Metabacillus sp. KUDC1714: one gene and its partner. The protein of the gene in region 1 interacts with the protein of each later gene in a pairwise test. Links are inferred from orthologs where the notes say so. Each region holds a gene or a part of one and is shown on either strand. Other genes may lie near its edges.

Region 1 (8,978 bases):
TTTCCCTGCAATTAAGATTACATCTCCCTTTTTAGCATGTTCAACTGCGAAGTGGATTGCCTTTTCACGATTAGAAATCAAATGATAATGTTCTCCACTAACTCCAGCTTCCATATCTTTAAGAATCATGGATGGATCTTCACTCCTCGGATTATCAGAAGTGAAAATTGGCTCATCACTATATTCAGTAGCAATTCTAGCCATAAGCGGTCTTTTCGTTCTATCTCTATCTCCTCCACAGCCAACAACACAAAAGATTTTGCCTTCTACAAATTGCTTTATCGTTTGTAAAACATTTTCTAGACTATCTGGAGTATGAGCGTAGTCAACGATAACAGTAAAGTCTTGCCCTCCATCAACAAGTTCAAAACGCCCTCTAACACCCTCCATTACTTCAATTGCTTGGATAATTGTATCTAAGTCAATAGATGATGCTAAACAAGCCGAAACTGCTGCTAGAACATTATAAATACTAAATTTTCCAACCATATTGATCGTTACTTTTTTTGTACCTACTGGTGTAAACAAGTCAAATTCTGTACCTTTTGACGTCATTTTAATTTCTTTTGCCATCACATCTGCAGAGGTTTCAATTCCATACGTCAAAATTTTTGCAGCAGTCATTTTTATAAATTCTTCAGATGCCTCTTCATCGGCATTTAAAACGGCAATTTTTACATCTTCATGATCAAAACGATTACCTAATTGAGCAAAGAGAAGGCCTTTAGCATACTTATAAGATTCCATCGTTTTATGATAATCTAGATGGTCCTGGGTTAAATTTGTAAAGACTGCAACATTGAAATCACAGCCGTGAATTCTTCCTAAATGAAGCGCATGAGAGGAAACCTCCATTATCGCATGTGTTACCTCTTTCTCTCTCATCTCATGGAACGTTTTTTGAAGAGTCAAGCTTTCCGGAGTCGTGTTTTTTACATTTTTTAATTCATCTGCTATTTTTATGTACATGGTTCCGATTAACCCTGTTTTTTTAGTTGCTTCATTAAGTATTTTTTCAATTATATGTGTTGTTGTCGTTTTTCCATTCGTTCCAGTAACACCAATAAGATGCATATTATGTGTAGGCTGACCATAATAAATATCCGCCAACACAGCCATTGCTCTTTTTGAATCTTTCACTAAAACTACTGGAATTTGTAAATCGTCCAATGGTCTTTCAGCAAGAATCGCCACCGCTCCACTTTCTTGAGCTTTTCTGGCATAATCATGACCATCAACTGTATAGCCGTTAATACAAATAAATAAGCTACCCTTCTTAATTTCCCTAGAGTCCATCTCAATTGATGTGATCATCGGATTTTCTTTCGTAACAATTTCATGTTCGTGTAAATATGTAAGCAATTCGTTTAATTTCATTATTATTCCTACTTTCACTACAAGGTCTATGCACGTTTAATTGAATGTAGATAAGAATCATTAACTTATGTTACCATTCATTCAACTTTATAAAGAAAACGAGCTATTTACCAAAGCTTTTTGGTTGATTGAAGCATATACAGAATGTTCTCCGTACTTATTTTATCTTACTTATAAAAAAAGAGCCATCCTTCGTTTCATTTTCTTTTGAAAAAGCAGGTCTATATTTAGAAGTTTTATTATTTAGAATATTAATGCTTAAGAAAATGAAAAACAGAAAGAAAGCGTGACATCTAGAATCAAGCGAATGTCATGCTTTCTTGCAATTTATTCTTTATCATCAAATTTCTTTTCACTTTCACCTAAATAAACACGTAATGTCGAACCTTCTTTCACTTTTACACCAACATTTGGGGATTGCTGCACAACAACATCTCCTTCTCCTGCTACATCAAGCTTCAAATTAACAAATTGCTCCGATAGTTCTTGTTTAGTCAACCCTATAATATTCGGTATTTCGACTAATTTTGTGTCCAGCCATTTATATTCCTTTTCAATTTGTTCCTTTCTAGGTTTTACACCTAGCTCTGGTAATGCATCACGCATAATATTACCTACAATTGGAGCAGCAACAGTACCCCCGAATTGGATCGTACCTTTAGGATTATCAACTGCTACATAGACAACAATTTGTGGATCGTCAGCAGGAGCAAATCCAATAAATGAAACGATATGGTTGTTCTCCATATATCTTCCATCTTTAACCTTTTGGGCTGTACCTGTTTTCCCACCAACTCGATAACCGTCTACATATGCATTTCTCCCTGTCCCAAGTGCAACTACACTTTCAAGTGCATAACGAATCTCTTTCGATGTTTCCTCAGAAATGACTCGTTTCTTCGCTTCCGGTGTTTGTCTACTAATCACTTCATTTGTTACGGGATCTACCCATTCCTTAGCAATATATGGTGTATATAATATCCCCCCATTTACTGCTGCTGATACAGCCGCCACCTGTTGAATCGGGGTAACAGATACCCCTTGTCCGAATGCGGTTGTCGCAAGCTCAACAGGTCCAACTTTTTCCGGATTAAACAAAATACCTCTACCTTCACCCTGTAAGTCAATACCTGTTTTTTGCCCAAAGCCAAAGTCTTTAATGTACTTAAAGAGTGTTTCTTCTCCAAGTCTTTGTCCTAGTTCAACAAAACCAGGGTTACAGGAATTTTGAACGACTTCTAGGAATGTTTGGTGACCATGTCCCCCTCTTTTCCAACACCGTAATCTAGCACCATCAACCTCAACAGATCCACTATCATTAAACGTGTCTTTTTCAAGATTCACCTTTTCTTCTTCAAGTGCTGCCGCTAAAGTAATAATTTTGAATGTAGAACCAGGTTCGTAATTACTCCAAACAGGTAAATTCCGATTGTATACTGTTGGATCAACTTCCTGGAATTTAGCAGGATCAAAATCTGGCCGACTTGACATCGCTAAAATCTCGCCATTATTAGGATTCATTGCAATGGCTATAATACCATCAGGATTATACGTTGCCTGCACATTATCTAATTCACGCTCAATAATTGTTTGGACTCGAGTATCAATCGTAAGCTTTAAATTGTTGCCATCAACTGGTGCTGTATAGTCATCCGCTTCACCTGGCATCCTTTGGCCTTTTGCATCTGAGAAAAATTTCACATATCCTTTTTCACCTTTTAACTGCTTATCATAATAGGATTCTAAACCTAATAAACCTTGGTTATCAATCCCAGCAAAGCCAAGAACATGTGATAAATAGCTACCAAACGGATAGTAGCGCTTGGAATCCTCAGCTATGTAAACCCCTTTTAAATTTAACTCTCTTACTTCATTTGCCTTTGCATGAGATATTTTTCTACCTTCAGGATTAATCCATTCAATCGATTCTTTTTTAGTGACATGTTTATATGCCTTCTCCTCCGACATATTTAACACGGCTGCCAGCTTTTTAGCGGTATCTGCAGGATTTTCAATTTGTCTTGGGACAACATATATGGTAGGAGCACTCATATTTGTTGCAAGTTCAACACCGTTACGATCTAAAATTTCCCCACGCTCAGGTTCAAACGGTATATTTCTACTCCATAGATCTTTTGCACCAGAAGTTAATGAAGATCCAAGAAAAAATTGAACATACCCTAGACGTATATCAATCACTAAAAAAATTAACAAACCGAATAGCAACGTTAATGCAAGACGCTTTCTAACGGTTACATTCGAAACACGCATATCCTCTACTCCCCCTTGTCTAGGCTCGTTCAAATATATGCTTGTACGACAGGAGTTAGAACAATAGAAATAAAGGAAACTCTGGTGTCTTAAAGTCTAATAAACACTTCTAAAAAAAAAGGATTGACCTTATAGTAGGCCAATCCATAAAATCACCATTTAGTCCTCTTCTTTTTCTTCAGTTTGTTTCTTAACTATAGTTGTCTTTAAAGTTACGGATAATACATCGCCTTTTTTCAATACACTATCCTTCTTTATACTTTGCTTAGTAACATAGCCAGAACCTTCGGAATTAACTGATAAATCTATCAGATTACCCAATTTCATTACATCTCTCTTAGACCAACCAGTCATATTAGGCATTTTTACATTTTCAGAAGTTTGCAGTAACACTTTCTCATTTACGATGATAGGTGTTTCTACCTCGGGGTATTGAGCGATAATCTCTTGTCCGTTACCAAGAATGATCGGCTCTAGCCCTAATTCCTCTAACTGGTGTTCTGCATCAGTAGGCTTCATTCCTACCAGTGTAGGAAGCTTGATTCCTTCCTCTACTGTTTTGCTTTTATCTGCGCTCTCCATTTCTTCAGTTGGATCAATTTGCAAATACTGTAAGCTATTCTTCATGACAGTATTGAAAATCATTGAGACAGGAACTGAACCGGCTTTCCCTTCTAATTTCGGCTTTTGCACTGCCACGTAAACGATTAATTCAGGATCATCTTTTGGAGCCATTCCTAAAAATGAAAACACATGATTATCATTTCCTGATAAATACCCACCTGATGGTGAATAAATTTGGGCAGTTCCTGTTTTTCCAGCAACTTTATATCCTTCGATGCGAAATGACTTTCCTGTCCCCTTTTCAGAGCTAACAACGGTTTCTAATATATCTAATACTTCTTTTGCTGTTTTTTCTGAAATAGGCTGACCTACAGCTTTAGGTTTCGTTTCTTTCACAACTGTATCGTCATCTGGGTTAACAATTTTTTCAATTGCATATGGTTTCATCATTTTTCCATTATTTGCAATCGCAGTAGCAGCCTGAATTTGCTGAATCGGCGTAACTGCTGATGCTTGGCCAAATGCTGTTGTTACTTTATCACGATGCATATTATAGTTTATTTTGCTAGTAGCTTCATTCGGAAGATCAATTCCAGTTTTTGATGTGAAACCAAACTTATTTAAATATTGATATAAGCGGTCGACTCCTAGTAGCTTATCGGCAATAATAGAAAACGCGACGTTTGAGGAGCGCTGAACTCCTTCGTTATAGGTGATCGGTCCCCATCCACGCCCACTGTTATGGTCATTAATATCTGGTCCTTCTACATCGTAAGATCCTGACTGGAACATTGCATTCCCATTATAAACGCCTTCTTCAATGGCCGCAGCAAGCGTAAAAATTTTCATTGTTGAACCAGGTTCAAAGGCATAGGATATCACATCATTAGTATAAGATGTAATATTCCTTATATTTGGATCAAAGCTCGGTCGTTGAGCCATAGCCAAGATTTTTCCCGTTTTTGGATCTGCAACAACACCTATGATTTTCTCTGGTGAGAATTCATCAACAACTTGATTCATAGAGTCTTCTAAAAAGGTTTGAATCTTTTGATCAATTGTTAAATAAACATCTTTACCATTTGTCGGAGCAATGATTTCATCATTACTATTTGGCAACTTCCAATTATAATGATCCTTTTCGTATTTTACATAACCGTCTTCTTCTTGTAGGTATTTCTCAAGGGTTTTTTCAAGTCCCATCATCCCTACTGTTTCGCCCGTGTCCTCTTGTTTTTGAGCATATCCTATTAAATGAGAGGCAAATAAACCATTAGGATAAAAACGTTGTGTATCCCGAATAAAAGAAATACCAGGAAGCTCTAATTTAGCTATTTCTTCTTTCATTGTATGACTTATATCACGACCTGCTGCTCCAAATTCGACTTGATCTAAATCCTTTGAAAGAATCTCTTCTACTTTACTAACTTTCATTTCAATTAAAGGAGCAAGCTTTTGAGCAGTTTCCTGTATATCAACAACATGCTGTGGTTTTTTTGGATTAGTTGTCATTTTATCATCAAGAATTGCGACAAGCTTATATGAGGCTTTATCCTCAGCTATAACTTCACCTTTGTTATCTAGTATTTTTCCTCGTTCAGCTTCAATTGTTCGTTGACTTTCATATAATTCCTCTGCTTTTGCCGCAAGGGCTTCACCATGGACAGATCCAGTTGCTTGTATGTAAAAAAAGCGGATAAAAATTGTGAAAAAGAGCAGTGCAAATAGTAAAGATAGAAATGCTGCCCCTCTGTTCATATTTGTGTTTTTCTCTGTTAGCTTCATAAGGACCTCCTACTCGTGTGTTTATTTTACCACATAGAAACAATCGAGTGATGAAAAAAAGCTGGTTACACGTTTATAACTAGTGTAACTCAGCTTTTTCCCCTTATATCTGTGTTATTCTTGTACACTTTTCACATTGTTTTGATCTAATTTCAAACCTAACTCTTTAGCTTTTTCCCAAATTCGATCATATGTACTTAACTCTTCAACCTGTACGTGGAGGTCACTATTTAGCTTTGTTTGTTCTTCTATTTTAGCTTCGGTTTTCTGTATTTCAATATTCGCTTGATATACTGTATAGCTTTTAGTAACAATATTTACTGCAGCTATAATAAAAAGACCAACAACTAAGATCATCAGTATTTTTTCCCCATTTGTTATTGAAGCTCTTCGTTTAATAATAATTGGTTCTGATACAGGCATATGTTGCTGCTGTTGTTTTTCCTGTCTTTGCTGTTCTAATTTCATCGCTAAATTACTCATACATGCAACCTCCTTTTATTTTACTACAATAATATTTGGGGTTTTACCAGCTCAAAAGTCATATTCGACTATGGTGCTTCAGTTTTTAATTTTTTCAGCGATCCTTAACTTAGCTGATCTGGCTCGGTTGTTTTCTTCTAATTCTATTTCAGATGGAACGATTGGTTTTCTTGTAACAATATTTATTTTAGGCTCGTAACCTTCAGGTAAATACGGCATGTTACGGGGAAGCTCAGGTGGAGTTGCCGCTTCCTTGAAGGCTGATTTGCAAATACGATCTTCTAAAGAGTGAAAAGTAATGACACTTACTCTTCCTTCTGGTTTAAGTAATTCAATTGATTGTGCAATTGCCTCCTCAAAGACCTTCAATTCATCGTTTACAGCAATCCTAATTGCTTGGAAAATACGTTTTGCAGGATGTCCACCTTTTCTGCGAGCCGGAGCTGGTATCCCCTCTTTAATAATCTCTACTAGTTCTCCAGTTGTACGAATTGGCTCTTTTTCCCGATGTGCTTCAATTTTTCGCGCAATTTGTTTTGAGAATTTTTCCTCACCATATTTAAAAAAGATTCTTACTAAATCTTCATAAGACCAGTGATTCACAACATCATAAGCAGATACATCTGATTGTTGGTCCATTCTCATGTCCAATGGAGCATCATGATGATAGCTAAATCCTCTTTCTGGATTATCCAATTGTGGTGAAGAGACACCTAAATCAAAAATAATCCCATCAACCTTTTCAATACCATGCTCTGCAAGTTTTTCTGTAAGGTATCGGAAGTTACTTTTTATAAATGTTACCTTTCCTTCATAAGATGATAATTTTTCTTTAGCATTTGCTAATGCGATATCATCCTGATCAAATGCAAATAGGTGCCCATCTTTCGATAATTTAGAAAGAAGATAGCTACTGTGACCAGCACCACCTAACGTACAATCAACATATGTACCATCTTCCTTAACTTGTAAGCCGTCGACTGTTTCCTTCAATAGAACGGTTGTATGTTCAAACATAAGTTGTACCACCTTTTCAAATCAATTTTCTATTAGCTTGTCCACTCTGCTACTCATTTTTGCTTAAGTGAAGATTATATATCAAAATCAATCATATTTTCAGCAATTTCCTCAAAAGAATCTTCTTGTTCAGCAACATAACTTTCCCAGTTGGACTTGCTCCATAGTTCAATTCGATTTGAAACGCCGATCACAACACACTCTTTCTCTAATTTTGCATATTGCAGTAATGGTGTAGCGAGATTGACACGACCTTGTTTGTCTAATTCACATTCAGTCGCACCTGAAAAGAAAAAACGGGTGAATGCACGAGCATCTTTTTTGGTTAGCGGGAGAGCTTTAAGTTTTTCTTCAATTTGCTTCCATTCACTCATTGGGTAACCAAATAAGCATTGGTCGAGGCCTCTAGTGATAACGAACGTTTCTCCTAGTCCATCTCTGAACTTAGCTGGGACAATCATTCTGCCTTTTAAATCGATGGTGTGATGGTATTCTCCCATAAACATGTTCGTTGCCCCCACTTTCTCCCCTCAACTCACCACTTTCCCCCACTTATCTCCACTTCCTATTTTACCTTTGTTTACACAAAAAAAAAACCCTGTAATAACAGGATTTTCAAAAAACTTTTATTTAAATTTTGACAATTTTATGTTTATCATTAAAGGAATATGACAATTTTAGCAATTCTCCAACAAAATCCGGTCCAAATTTATTTAAATAGTAATATACATTCCACATTCTTTCTTGTGGATTTAAATTTGGAACCAAAGATAATTCAATCGCTTTAAACTTCGAAAGCTGAACCTCATGCTGCTGTTGTTTTCTTTTCTCTACGCTACGATTTAAAAAATCTAGTTGTTCTTGAATAAATGCACCATTCTTTTTCAACATCGGTTCTAAGCTATTATCAATTTTTAGAGCCGACTTTATTAGCTTTTCATGGATGTCTGAAACCTGCTTTTTGGCCTCTTCAACAAGCGGATTCATATCAACCGGTGATACTGACTTTAGGTAAGTCTCGATTGATTTTTCTACTCCATTATGTAAAACATCATCTAGCGTCAATTCAGCTTCTGCCATATTTCTTTCAATAGAACGTTCAAGTAAAGTGATCATTATTCGTGGTAAAACAGGTGGCATCTTCAGTTCTACACATGAAAATACACGTTTTAATTCTGCCCAGTATGTAACCTCTCCTGGCCCTGCAATAAATGCGAGTGTAGGAAACAAGTATTCCTGCATAATAGGTCGTGTAACAACATTATTGCTCAGCTTTTGAGGATATGTTTCTATGATATCGTTTAATTCTGCTTTTGATAATGTTAAACCAATACCAGGTACGACAAACTCTTCATTATTTTTTCTTTCTATAAGGAAACGCTCTCCTTCATGATGATAAAAAAGATTTGCACTATTTTCAGGCATTTCTATGATTGGACTGTAGCTTTGTAAGCGCATTTCTTCTTGCTGGATTTTAACTG
Region 2 (11,537 bases), 2.2 Mb from region 1 along the record:
ATCATAGAATAGCTGTCACCAGATACTAGGCCACCACCCTTTGCTGCATGTGCTACACCAGTTTCAATTCGAAATTTTTTAGCCGATCCAAATGATACATGACAAAACCCATTAGGATAATTAGCACATTCCTCACTTTTCACAATAACAGACTCCTCTAAAATATCAGACAACATCGGTGCAATAATTTTTTCACATTCTCCATGACCATTACAGAATGGAATACTCATTTCAATATCTACATTACCTTGATCTAGGCTATATATATCTACATTTATAATTTCAATTCCGAAGTTTTGTAATGCATCTAGAATTTGTTCTTCCTGTACAAAGTGATTTTCTCGTTCTCTTTTAATTTCCTTCGAAAGATCCTCCATAACATGAGAGACACCCAATAATTGTTCTGCAACCAATCGTCTACTTTCTTGAACTTCTTTTTTAAGCTTTTGATTCGCTTGAAAATAATTAATTTCCTGCTCTATCGCCTCTTCTACTTTATTTGCCTTTGAACAGTGACGCGCAAATTCTTTTTTTACTTTAAGATTGTTTTGGTAAGTATGTTGTTTTGTTTCATGCATAATTGTCTGCATATAATCATAGGTTTTATCAAAGTTCTCAACCCAGCACTTCTCTTTCTTAAAACAATGCTGACAGGTACTTTCAGTTATACTACTTAAAAATAAATCAGTTTCCCTTTGTTCATCATCCGTTTCTTCTTTATCATAAAAAGTCGCAAAACTCTCAGATAATGCATGAAAAACTTGAGAAAATTGATCAACACGGTGAGCTGTAACATCACGTATTTTCCGAACATATTGCTGTTGTTCCTGGGCATGTTCATTCGTACCAGGTATATGTCTCGCAAGTCTCCCTGTTATTGCTTTCGGTGTAACCAGGAATAATAAAATAGCGATCATCGACTCAAGTAAAGTAGTCATTAAGTCCGCTGAGCCTTGTCCATATAATGAGATCAGTACTGAGCCAATTAGCAGCCCAATAGCCGTTCCTATCTTTTGTCCTTCACGCAAAAGGCCACCTAATAAACCTGAGAAAGCCAGTAGACTCATATGATATAAATTTCCTACATTAGCTAAGCTCAAAATCAGTCCAGTAACGACCCCTACTGTACTCCCTATACTTGAGCCTCCTATGAATGCAAACAAGAGAACAATATATCGAGAAAATATATGCTCCGCCTGGAGATTTTGATAAGAAACCCCAACAAGACCTGTCATTACGGATGCTAGTAAAATCATGATGCAAATAATTTCTTCAACCTTTAGTGATTGCTTGTACTTTCGAGCTGATATGAGTGGAATACTTTGAAGAAAAATTAACGTTAATATAAATGATAAACCAGATTCAACTCCTGCCATCATATAATCATATAATGTCAATGAGGATTTCATCGCAAAGGAATAGACAATCCTTGTTATTGCCACAGTCCCAAAGATAATAAAAGGAAGAATTTTCAATTGATCTTTAAACACATATACCGATAGTCTCTTGATTACAAGAAAGCCTATTATTGACATCACAATTATTAAGGAAACCTCTAAGGAAACTGTAGATCCACCAGCAATTAACGATAGACCTGCTAAAAGTGCTTTATCCTTTTTCATGAGTAAGACTGCTCCGAAGAACGGTAATGCGAATGGCAATACCTCCGATAAAATAATAGCTCGTCCTAATAAAAACCCAATCAAAACATACACAAGTCCTTTATGTAAGAGGAAGACCTGTAGTTTAGAAGAAAATCGATGAAAGAATCGATTGACCACTTGATGGGTTTTTGCCATGCCCAAATCCGAAATCGGCTCCATTAACCTTCTTTCCACTTTTTCCATCGTTCATTCCCCCACTAGTTCATTGTTGCTTGTAATTATATCGAAGGTTTGAACAAGATTTTGTCAAATGAAGGTAGTATATTCCAAAAACAGTTCGACTGTTTTTGAAAAATGCGACAAATATCCAAGAGTTTTGAAGTTTTTTATTATGTCTTTCGTCAAAAAGTTATGAATCAAGTGTTAGCTAGTTAGGATTATGTAAGTTAAAGGGGAAAACAAAAAAAGTTGCTAGCATTAGCAACTTTTTGTATGACCCGTACGGGATTCGAACCCGTGTTACCGCCGTGAAAGGGCGGTGTCTTAACCGCTTGACCAACGGGCCGTTTTAATTATTAGAGATTTGATACGAGATGTCAGAGTTTTTTGTATGACATACATTCATCTAACTTTCAACCTCAAATTTCTATTTCTAGAATGGTAGCGGCGGAGGGAGTCGAACCCACGACCTCACGGGTATGAACCGTACGCTCTAGCCAGCTGAGCTACACCGCCATAACATATCTCATCGTCCTCTTCTGAGGCACAAGATATATAATACAATTGAATTCAAAATTCGTCAATACAAAAATTATTTTTTAGGATTTTCAATAAGAAAAGAGCAAGCGCCTTGATCAGACTAAGGCAGGCATAAGACGCTCAGGAATAGAAGACGTTCTTTGTCTTCAATTTCTGAGTGGCTTATGACCTCGAGGGGCTATTCGCTGGAACTGGATGTCATAAGCTTATCCAAAGTTCAATTTTTTTTAATTTCCTAACCGATAAAAAAGGAAAACATCTAGATGATGTTTTCCTTTTACGCAAAATGTATATGAAAGCAGCAAGCTTAACCTCTTCTAGCTCCACGACCACCGCGTTTAGATTCAGTATTGCGCTTCAATGAAGACAAACGATCTTCACTATCTTTTAAGAAACGACTCATTTTTTGTTCAAAGTTTTCTTTGTTATTACTACGGAAATCATTTCCTCTTTGTCTTGGGCGATCTGAATTCCTTGGACGATCTGTGTTTCTTGGACGTTCTGGACGTTCTGAACGCTCTGGGCGCTCTGGGCGCTCTGGACGATCTATTGCTTTTTTAATAGATAGACCAATTTTACCATCGTTCTCAACATTAATAACCTTTACTGTAACCTCGTCTCCGACTTTTAAGTGATCATTAATATCCTTCACATAATTATCGGCAACTTCACTGATGTGTACGAGTCCTGTTGAACCTCCTGGTAGCTCCACAAACGCTCCAAAATTAGTAATTCCCGTCACTTTACCCTGTAACTTGCTGCCAACTTCAATCGACATAAAAATAATGCTCCTCCTTAAACAGATAAAAAATCATTCGAATCTTTATTATATTATACATAAATAAAAAATCGAGTGTCAACAAGGCTAATCTTTTATATTAAAGATGATCTCATCATCATCCGATAAGAAATAGTCTCTTCTTGCAATCTTAGCAATATACTCATCATCATTAAGCTTAACGATCTCTTCTCTTAATATTTTTTCTTCTTTTTCTAATCCGGTCAGTTGTTTTTCAAGATTTTTTAATTCTTCACGCTTTTCCTCTATCGCACTTGATTGGTTGAAAATGGTGGTTACCATAATAACAGAGGAAATAATCACCAAGAGTCCGATCATTACTAACCTTCTAAACAAGCCTCTTTTACGCCTTTTTGAAAGCTGTAGTTGTCTCTCCTGCTGCTGCATATATTGTGATTGTAATTCCGTAATTTTTCTTGATCTTTCGAGACTCATACATACCCTCCTTACTTCTTCTTTATCCGTAGCCACCACGCTTTTATTTTACTAGCTATATTCTTGATTTTTTTACTGAATCCTGCTAAACGCACAATATTTTTTGTAAGAAAGTTCCTAATTGTAAACGGGACAAGCTTCCATAAAATCCGTACAAGAACTCTAACTGGTGCTAATAAAATTTTAACCAAAGAATATAGAATTTGAAAAGCCCATTTTGTTATTCTCCATAAAAAATTTAATGTACCTAGTATAACTACAATGATTAACTGCACTAGACCTACAATTGGTTTCACGAATAAAATATGACAAACCTTTAGCATAAAGCGATAGATGCTGAGGCTTGTCTGAATTAATCGTTCAAGGACACGTATATAAATTCCTTTAAGGAGACTTTGGTAGGCTGCATATCCACATAAAACAGCTAGGAAGATGTAAATTCTTAGTTCTCCTTCATTCACGAGCAGCAATAGATAGAAAAGGATAAGTCCTTGAACAACCCAAAACATAAAGTCATTGATAAAGATCACCCATCTAGCTCTCAATGGTCGCTTTAAAAAGCGACCATATGTATCAAGAGCTACACCGATCCAGCCTCCCATACCGACCATTGCTAACATTGTGTAAAACTGTGTGGTTAGCGTCATTTAAATAACTTGCTAAAGAGCCCTTTAGCTTTCTCCCCATGCTGTTCATCTAAGTAAATAAGATCAAAAATTCTGCTTCCTTTTATTGAAACAATTCCTTTATCTACATCAAGGTTTTTCATCTGAAGATTTTGACCACGAATAGCTAAAGCTCCCATAACTGTATCTAGTAGAAACTCCTCACTGTCAAAGCTTTCTACTTGTTTTACGCCCGTGATCTCTAACATTTTTCTTCCCCTCATGATCACATCATGCTCTTGAATTGTACCTTTATGGACAGACGAATTGTTATCATAGTATTGATTCATGTTTTACCCCCGCATTCTAATAAAGGATTTTCCTCTACATTTGTATGTAAAAAGAATGCGGTTTAGAACAAGCTATACAGAAAAGCGGAAGTGCCTTGGTCAGTCCCGACAAGCATAAGACAATCCATAATAGAAGGCGTTCTTTGCCTTCAATTATGGATTGTCTTATGACTCGAGGGACTAGGCGCTGGAGCTGGACACTTAGAAAAGCGGAAGTGCCTTGGTCAGTCCCGACAAGCACAAGACGATCAGGAATAAAAGGTGTTCTTTACCTTCAATTCCTGATTAGCTTGTGACCTCGAGGGACTAGGCACTGGAGCTGGACACTTAGAAAAGCGGAGACGCCTTACTCTTGATTTACCCTCTCTTCCTTAACGACTCGGTAAAGCTCGGATGCTTCTTCTTTTCTTGTTGTTTCCTTCAAGTCAATAATTTCAACTGTCATTAGTCTTTGACCAAATCGAATTAAGAGCTCATCACCAATTTTCACATTTGAACTAGCTTTACCTGGTATGCCATTAATTGAAATTCTCCCTTGATCTGCAATTTCTTTTGCTAACGTTCTTCTTTTAATTATTCTTGATACTTTTAAAAATTTGTCTAGTCTCATACTTATCCCTCTTTATCCTAGTTTCTTTGCTTCATTCCAATATTTATCCATTTCTTCTAAGGACATGTTTTTTAACTCTATTTGATTTTCAGTCGCTTTTTTTTCTATGTAACGAAAGCGATCGTAAAACTTATTATTAGTTGAAGATAAAGCTTCTTCCGGTTCGATTTTGTAATGCCTTGCCACATTTACGAACGCAAATAGAATGTCACCAAATTCCTTCATCATTAAGAGCTCGTCTCTATTTAAATTAAGTTCTTCTTCAAATTCACTTATTTCTTCTTTTACCTTTTCCCAAGCACCATGAGTAGTAGGCCAATCAAAACCAACCTTTGCAGCCTTTTTCTGCAAGTGATAGGCTTTAGAAAGTGCTGGGAGAGCTGTTGAAACAGAATCAAGAATTGACTCTTCATCTGTAGTATCCTTTTCTTTGCGCTTAATAGCATCCCAATTCATTAAAACTTCATCACTGTCTTGAACAATCGTTTCCCCAAAAACATGTGGATGTCTACGGACCATTTTATCTGAAATTCCTTTAATCACGTCATTAATTGAGAACATCCCATCATCTTCCCCAATTTGAGCATGAAGAACAACTTGTAAAAGGACATCACCTAATTCTTCAACTATATGGTCAATATCCTCCTTCTCAATTGCCTCAAGTAATTCATAGCACTCCTCAATTAGATACTTTTTTAATGAATGATGTGTTTGCTCTTTATCCCACGGGCATCCATTTGGTCCACGTAACTGAGCAATAATTTGACGTAAGGATGTAAATTGATGGTGTAACATTTCTACATTTTTAACTGGCGGTATGTAAACACTTGTTAAATTATTTACACTTGTTTCACGGTCAAGTTCATAAAGCGCAACCTCTTTAATGATCTGTTGACTACTTCCTGCTGCCGTTACTACCACAACTTTATAATCATCAGAAAGTTGCTCCATTAACGTTAGCTTTACTTCTGATGCTACCATTTGATCATAGACCTGCGTAATGATAACATGCCCGTTTAATTGAAGTTGGTCACTTTTTAATGTTAATGCATCAACAAGTTGAAATCCTTCAATTGGGTCAATTTCTAATACCTGAAATGTCGAGTCCAGAAAGCTCTGCCCTCCTTGTACAACAATTGTATAACCCCGCTCTCTTCCCTCAGTCAGTAGAAGCTGTACAGTTTTCTCTGCTACAAGTGGGTGACCTGGTACGGCATAAACAATGTCAGTTTCGGCAGCCTTAGTTAATAAAACTTCGACAATTTTCCTATACACTTCACCAAAATCATCATTCTCTTCATAAATAAAATCAAAAGCTTCATAGGTTATTTCACTATTTAATTCATCAATAATCGGGTGCTCTTTTGTTCGCAAAAATAAATGTTCACTTTTCGTAATCAATTGATATACACCAAAAGGTAATTGGTTTAAGTCACCTGCACCTAAACCAACAATTGTGATTTGTTTAGCCATTTATGATCCTCATTTCTATCATTTTACAAGTTTTTTTACTATCGGAATGTATTGAAGCTCATCACGTGAAAATACGTTTAGTTTTAATATAGCCCATCCATAAAAACCTCCGCCAACCAGTATCCCACTAAAAGATACAACGCTTGCATATAGACGAGTATCCAAGTCAATAAACAAACCTGTAACCATTATAAACATTATTAATATACTGATCATCAAAATGGTTGCGAGACTTATCTTAAACAAACTCTTACCTTGCTTAAATGTATAGCCCTTTACTATCATAAACAAAATAGTTATTAACGCAATTAAACTATAAGAAAACACCGTCGAAATAGCAGCTCCCACTACACCATACTTTGGTACTAGCCAGATATTCATCAAATATTTAACCCCCACACCCACTAAAACGGACAGAGCTGGTAAAAAGGTATAACCTAGCCCCTGTAGAATAGCAAACATTGTTAAGCATAATGAAGTAAACAATATCGATGCACTTAAGATCATTAATACGAAAGAACCCGAGGCATTTGTAAAAAGCATAACATTCGTTGGTTTCATGATTGCGATTAGCCCTGCTGATGCACCTGCACCAATGACAATACAAATTTTTAAAGAAAGATTTAGCTTATCTTGAATTAATTTAAAATTATTTTGAGCCTTTGCACTTCCAATAAGAGGAACAAGTGACAATGCTAAAGACGTAGCAACAACAGTTCCTAATTGAATAAGAGGTTGTCCACGATCATATACTCCCTTAGTTTCTTTCGCTAAAACCTCTCCCATTCCTTCTCCGATTAAAAGAGAATATAGATTGAGTGCATCAATGAGTTGAATAAAAATAAGCAGTAAGCTACTTAAACCGATTGTTAAACTATACTTTATTAAGGAGGCTAGGATTTTCAATGTGTGAATAGGTGCTGAAATATTCCATCTCATTAGCTCCTGCTGTTCTTTTCTCCAAAAAATTAGCAACATCATGAAGGCCGCGAGACTCCCAACAATTGATCCTACTAACGCTCCAAAACCCGCTTCATAAAGATTATAGCCAGCCCTTATCATTAAATAAGAGCTTATTAAAATACACGATACCCTAATTCCTTGCTCAATAACCTGTGAAACTGCAGTTGGATGCATATTTTGCTCTGACTGAAAGTACCCTCTGAATAACGAGACGAAAGGTACAATAATAAATGAAATTGATGTTACTTTAATGAGCGCCGTTAAGTGTGAATCCCCCATAATAGCAGCTATTTCATCAGAAGATATGTATAAAAAGATAGATAAAATAAGACCAAATACTGTTAAATATAAAAAGGTTATTGTCATAATTTTCGATCGGATTTGCACAGACTTTCCATATCCATAATCTGTCATTACCTTCGAGATCAATACTGGAAATCCTGAGGTTGCTAAGATCACACTCATACCATAAAAGGGGTAAACTTGTTGGTAAATATAAAAGCCGATATCTCCTACTATGTTTTGATATGGAACACGATATGCAGCGCTTAATATTTTTGTAATTAATCCCGCAATCGTTAGGACAACTGCACCCTGCATAGCCAGATTAATACTATTCTTTTGGACGTTCATGTCCATCTCCTCTCAAAAATCCTTTAGCAGTATTATATAAAAGCGGAAGCGCCTTGAACAGACTTATGACCTAAGAGGGTCTAGGCGCTGGAGCTAGACACCAAAACTAAGTAAGAAAAATTATAAATTCAGTTACGTTAAAAAAGGGTAGCGAATTCGCTACCCTTTTTAATTTAAGGATCACTGTTCCATTTGACGGGCTAAAAATCCTGAAGCTGTCTCGACAGCCTTATGTTCAACTTCTCCAATCGACTGTTCTCTGGAAAAGATAATAACAGCGCCAATTGGATCACCGTTTGCGACAATCGGGCCAATTGTATATGATTTGATCTCTTCACTCACTCCATCGATAATCTGAGTTTCGCCACCATCTGTTTGCAAAACAGAACTTCTATCTTCCATTACCTTCTCGACAATCTCACCTATGTTCTTATTTAGGTAATCCTTTTTAGAACCACCAGATACAGCAATAAATGTATCTCTATCACAGATTAAAACTGGATGACCTAAACTATCGTAAAGGGCATCTGCGTATTCCTTAGAAAAGTCGCTTAGTTCGCTAATAGGTGAATATTTTTTTAATATTACCTCACCATCTCGATCCACAAAAATCTCTAGAGGATCCCCTTCACGAATTCGAAGTGTTCTCCGAATTTCCTTTGGAATAACTACGCGACCTAAATCATCAATGCGACGAACAATACCAGTTGCTTTCATCTTATGTTGCCTCACTTTCATCGGATGATAGGAAAAAAGATGATTGTTTTATTTCCTGTTCATTGGCAAATTGAGTTGTAATCAACTCTTACCTTCTGATTAAATGTTTTTATTAAAAAACTTTCTGACAGGAGCTTGCTTTTTATGTAACAATCACCATTTGTTGAAATTAGTATCCTTCACAAGAGATGTAATATACATCATGAAAGTGATTTTTTAACATTTTAAATGAAGCAGCAACTAATAAGCCTTTCCTTAAACTATTCCTACTAAACCTTAATTTAGGGTCATTTCCTCTTTTTTCACTTGTGCTAAGCCATTAAGTAACTCATTAATAATATCTAACCATTTTGGGACAGCCAGTCCTTTTGTAGCAATAGTTAGCTTCAGTCTGCTACCATCCATACCTAGTCCTACGATTCGGTTATATCTATTGCTTAATTCAAAAAGCCTATGACCATCAATTTTATTACTTGCTCCCTCTTCGATCAGTATATTAATTACATCTTTATCTTGCTTAATAAGCTCCACTCTCTCTTGAATAGCAAATACCTTTATTCGTGCTATTTGGAACAAGTAAGAAACCTCAACTGGATATTCTCCGAATCTGTCAATGATTTCTTCTTGTAGCTCTTCTAATTCTTCAAGCGATGTAATAGCTCTAAAACGCTTATACATATCAATTTTTTGACGACCATCTGTAATATACTCTTGTGGTAAATAAGCATCCACCTGCAGGTCAATTTCAACCTCGATTGCTTTTTCTTTTGTTGGATCTGTTTGCCTTTCTTCAATTGCTTCTTTTAGCATTTGTGAATAAAGGTCAAATCCAACTGAATCGATAAACCCGTGCTGTTGGGCTCCTAACAAATTACCCGCACCCCTAATTGATAGATCACGCATCGCAATTTTAAATCCAGAGCCCAATTCTGTAAATTCTTTAATAGCTTGTAGCCTTTTTTCAGCTACTTCTGTTAGAACCTTATCTTTTCTATGTGTGAAATAAGCATAAGCAACACGATTTGAACGCCCAACCCTACCTCTGAGCTGATAAAGCTGTGATAAACCCATCTTATCGGCATCATTTACAATTAATGTATTTACATTTGGAATATCTACACCAGTCTCAATAATTGTCGTACTGACGAGAACATCAAACTCACCTTCAAGGAAATTGAGCATAACAGATTCTAGTTCATTTTCTGTCATTTTACCATGGGCATATGTAACCCTAGCATCAGGTACAAGCATAGAAATTTCTTCTGCCTTTCTTTCAATATCCTCAACCCTGTTATATAAAAAGAAAACTTGACCGCCACGTGCCATTTCTCGTTCAATTGATTCTCTTACAAGAGCACCATTGTATTCAACAACATATGTTTGCACTGGAAAACGATTTTCAGGCGGTGTTTCAATAACAGATAAATCTCGAACCCCTAGCATTGACATATGTAAAGTTCTAGGAATTGGAGTAGCGGTTAATGTTAGTACATCAACATTTGACTTTAACTGCTTTATCTTCTCTTTGTGTGTTACACCAAAACGTTGCTCTTCATCTATTATAAGTAATCCTAAATCTTTATATAAAACATCTTTTGATAATAGTCTGTGCGTACCGATAACCATATCTACTGTTCCATTACTAAGCCCTTTTTTCGTTTCGTTAATTTCTTTCCTAGATCTAAAGCGACTTAGCAGACCTACCTTTATTGGATACTCTTGAAACCGCTCACGAACTGTCTCAAAATGCTGTTGTGCCAGGATTGTTGTTGGAACTAACAAAGCGACCTGCTTTCCATCAGCAATGGCTTTAAACGCTGCTCTTATTGCAACTTCTGTTTTCCCATAACCAACATCACCACATAGAAGTCGGTCCATTGGACGTAGGCGCTCCATGTCCTTCTTAATTTCTTGAATAGAGCGAATCTGGTCCTCTGTTTCTTGATACGGAAAGGCTAACTCAAATTCCTTCTGCATTTCCCCATCAGGTGAAAACGCATACCCTTCACTCGCCTCACGCTCTGCATATAGCTTAATTAAATCATCGGCTATATCTTGTACAGATGATTCTACTTTCTTCTTAACTCTACGCCAGTCACTTCCACCAAGCTTGTAAATCTTTGGTTCTTTACCTTCTGATCCTACATACTTTTGTACTTGGTCTATTTGCTCAACCGGTACATATAATTGATCGCTACCTTGATATCTAATATTTAAATAATCTTTATGAATTCCATTAATCTCAAGTGTTTCAATACCGAGATATTTACCTATCCCATGATTAACATGAACGACATAATCACCAATCTCCAATTCGGAATAGCTCTTTATTCGTTCAGCATTAGAAAGCTTCTGCCTTCTAACCTGTTTTTTAACTCTTTTTTTGAAAAGCTCCTCTTCAGTGATCACAGCAAGCTTTTGCATAGGTAGCTCGAAACCAGTCTGAAGGTCTCCTTCGATAATGCAAACTTTCCCGCTAACTAATGCTTCCTTATCACCTAGTATAGTTGCGTTTATTTCATAGTCCTCTAAAACTTGTTCTAACTTTTTAGTACGTTCCTCGTTAACCCCTAAAAATACAACAGCATA

The links.
Region 2: the proteins of ftsL (region 1) and HUW50_RS09555 interact in binary tests that used the Bacillus subtilis proteins (3 or more experiments, as listed by UniProt). The link is inferred for Metabacillus sp. KUDC1714 from one-to-one orthologs.

The regions. Positions count from the first base shown.
Region 1 is NZ_CP055263.1:4,183,256-4,192,233, reverse strand. Bases 4,797-7,714 are described here. They hold ftsL (cell division protein FtsL), read right to left. Parts: upstream 6,481-7,714; coding sequence 6,112-6,480; downstream 4,797-6,111. Other genes in these bases: mraZ (division/cell wall cluster transcriptional repressor MraZ), read right to left, coding at 7,572-7,714; rsmH (16S rRNA (cytosine(1402)-N(4))-methyltransferase RsmH), read right to left, coding at 6,559-7,497; HUW50_RS19255 (penicillin-binding protein), read right to left, coding at 4,797-5,997. Also shown: HUW50_RS19265 (UDP-N-acetylmuramoyl-L-alanyl-D-glutamate--2,6-diaminopimelate ligase), read right to left, coding at 1-1,377; HUW50_RS19260 (stage V sporulation protein D), read right to left, coding at 1,705-3,648; more of HUW50_RS19255, read right to left, coding at 3,808-4,796; more of mraZ, read right to left, coding at 7,715-8,003; bacillithiol biosynthesis cysteine-adding enzyme BshC, read right to left, coding at 8,128-8,978. UniProt on the Bacillus subtilis protein: Essential cell division protein that may play a structural role. Probably involved in the regulation of the timing of cell division. Also required for sporulation.
Region 2 is NZ_CP055263.1:2,023,331-2,034,867, reverse strand. The notes cover bases 1,914-4,730. They hold HUW50_RS09555 (FtsB family cell division protein), read right to left. Parts: upstream 3,598-4,730; coding sequence 3,229-3,597; downstream 1,914-3,228. Other genes in these bases: yabP (sporulation protein YabP), read right to left, coding at 4,241-4,552; yabQ (spore cortex biosynthesis protein YabQ), read right to left, coding at 3,609-4,244; HUW50_RS09560 (S1 domain-containing RNA-binding protein), read right to left, coding at 2,671-3,141. Outside these bases: spoIIE (stage II sporulation protein E), read right to left, coding at 1-1,847; HUW50_RS09540 (RNA-binding S4 domain-containing protein), read right to left, coding at 4,899-5,162; HUW50_RS09535 (bifunctional methyltransferase/pyrophosphohydrolase YabN), read right to left, coding at 5,175-6,635; HUW50_RS09530 (putative polysaccharide biosynthesis protein), read right to left, coding at 6,654-8,231; spoVT (stage V sporulation protein T), read right to left, coding at 8,412-8,948; mfd (transcription-repair coupling factor), read right to left, coding at 9,225-11,537. UniProt on the Bacillus subtilis protein: Required for vegetative and sporulation septum formation. Required for the activation of genes expressed under the control of the sporulation transcription factors sigma F and sigma E.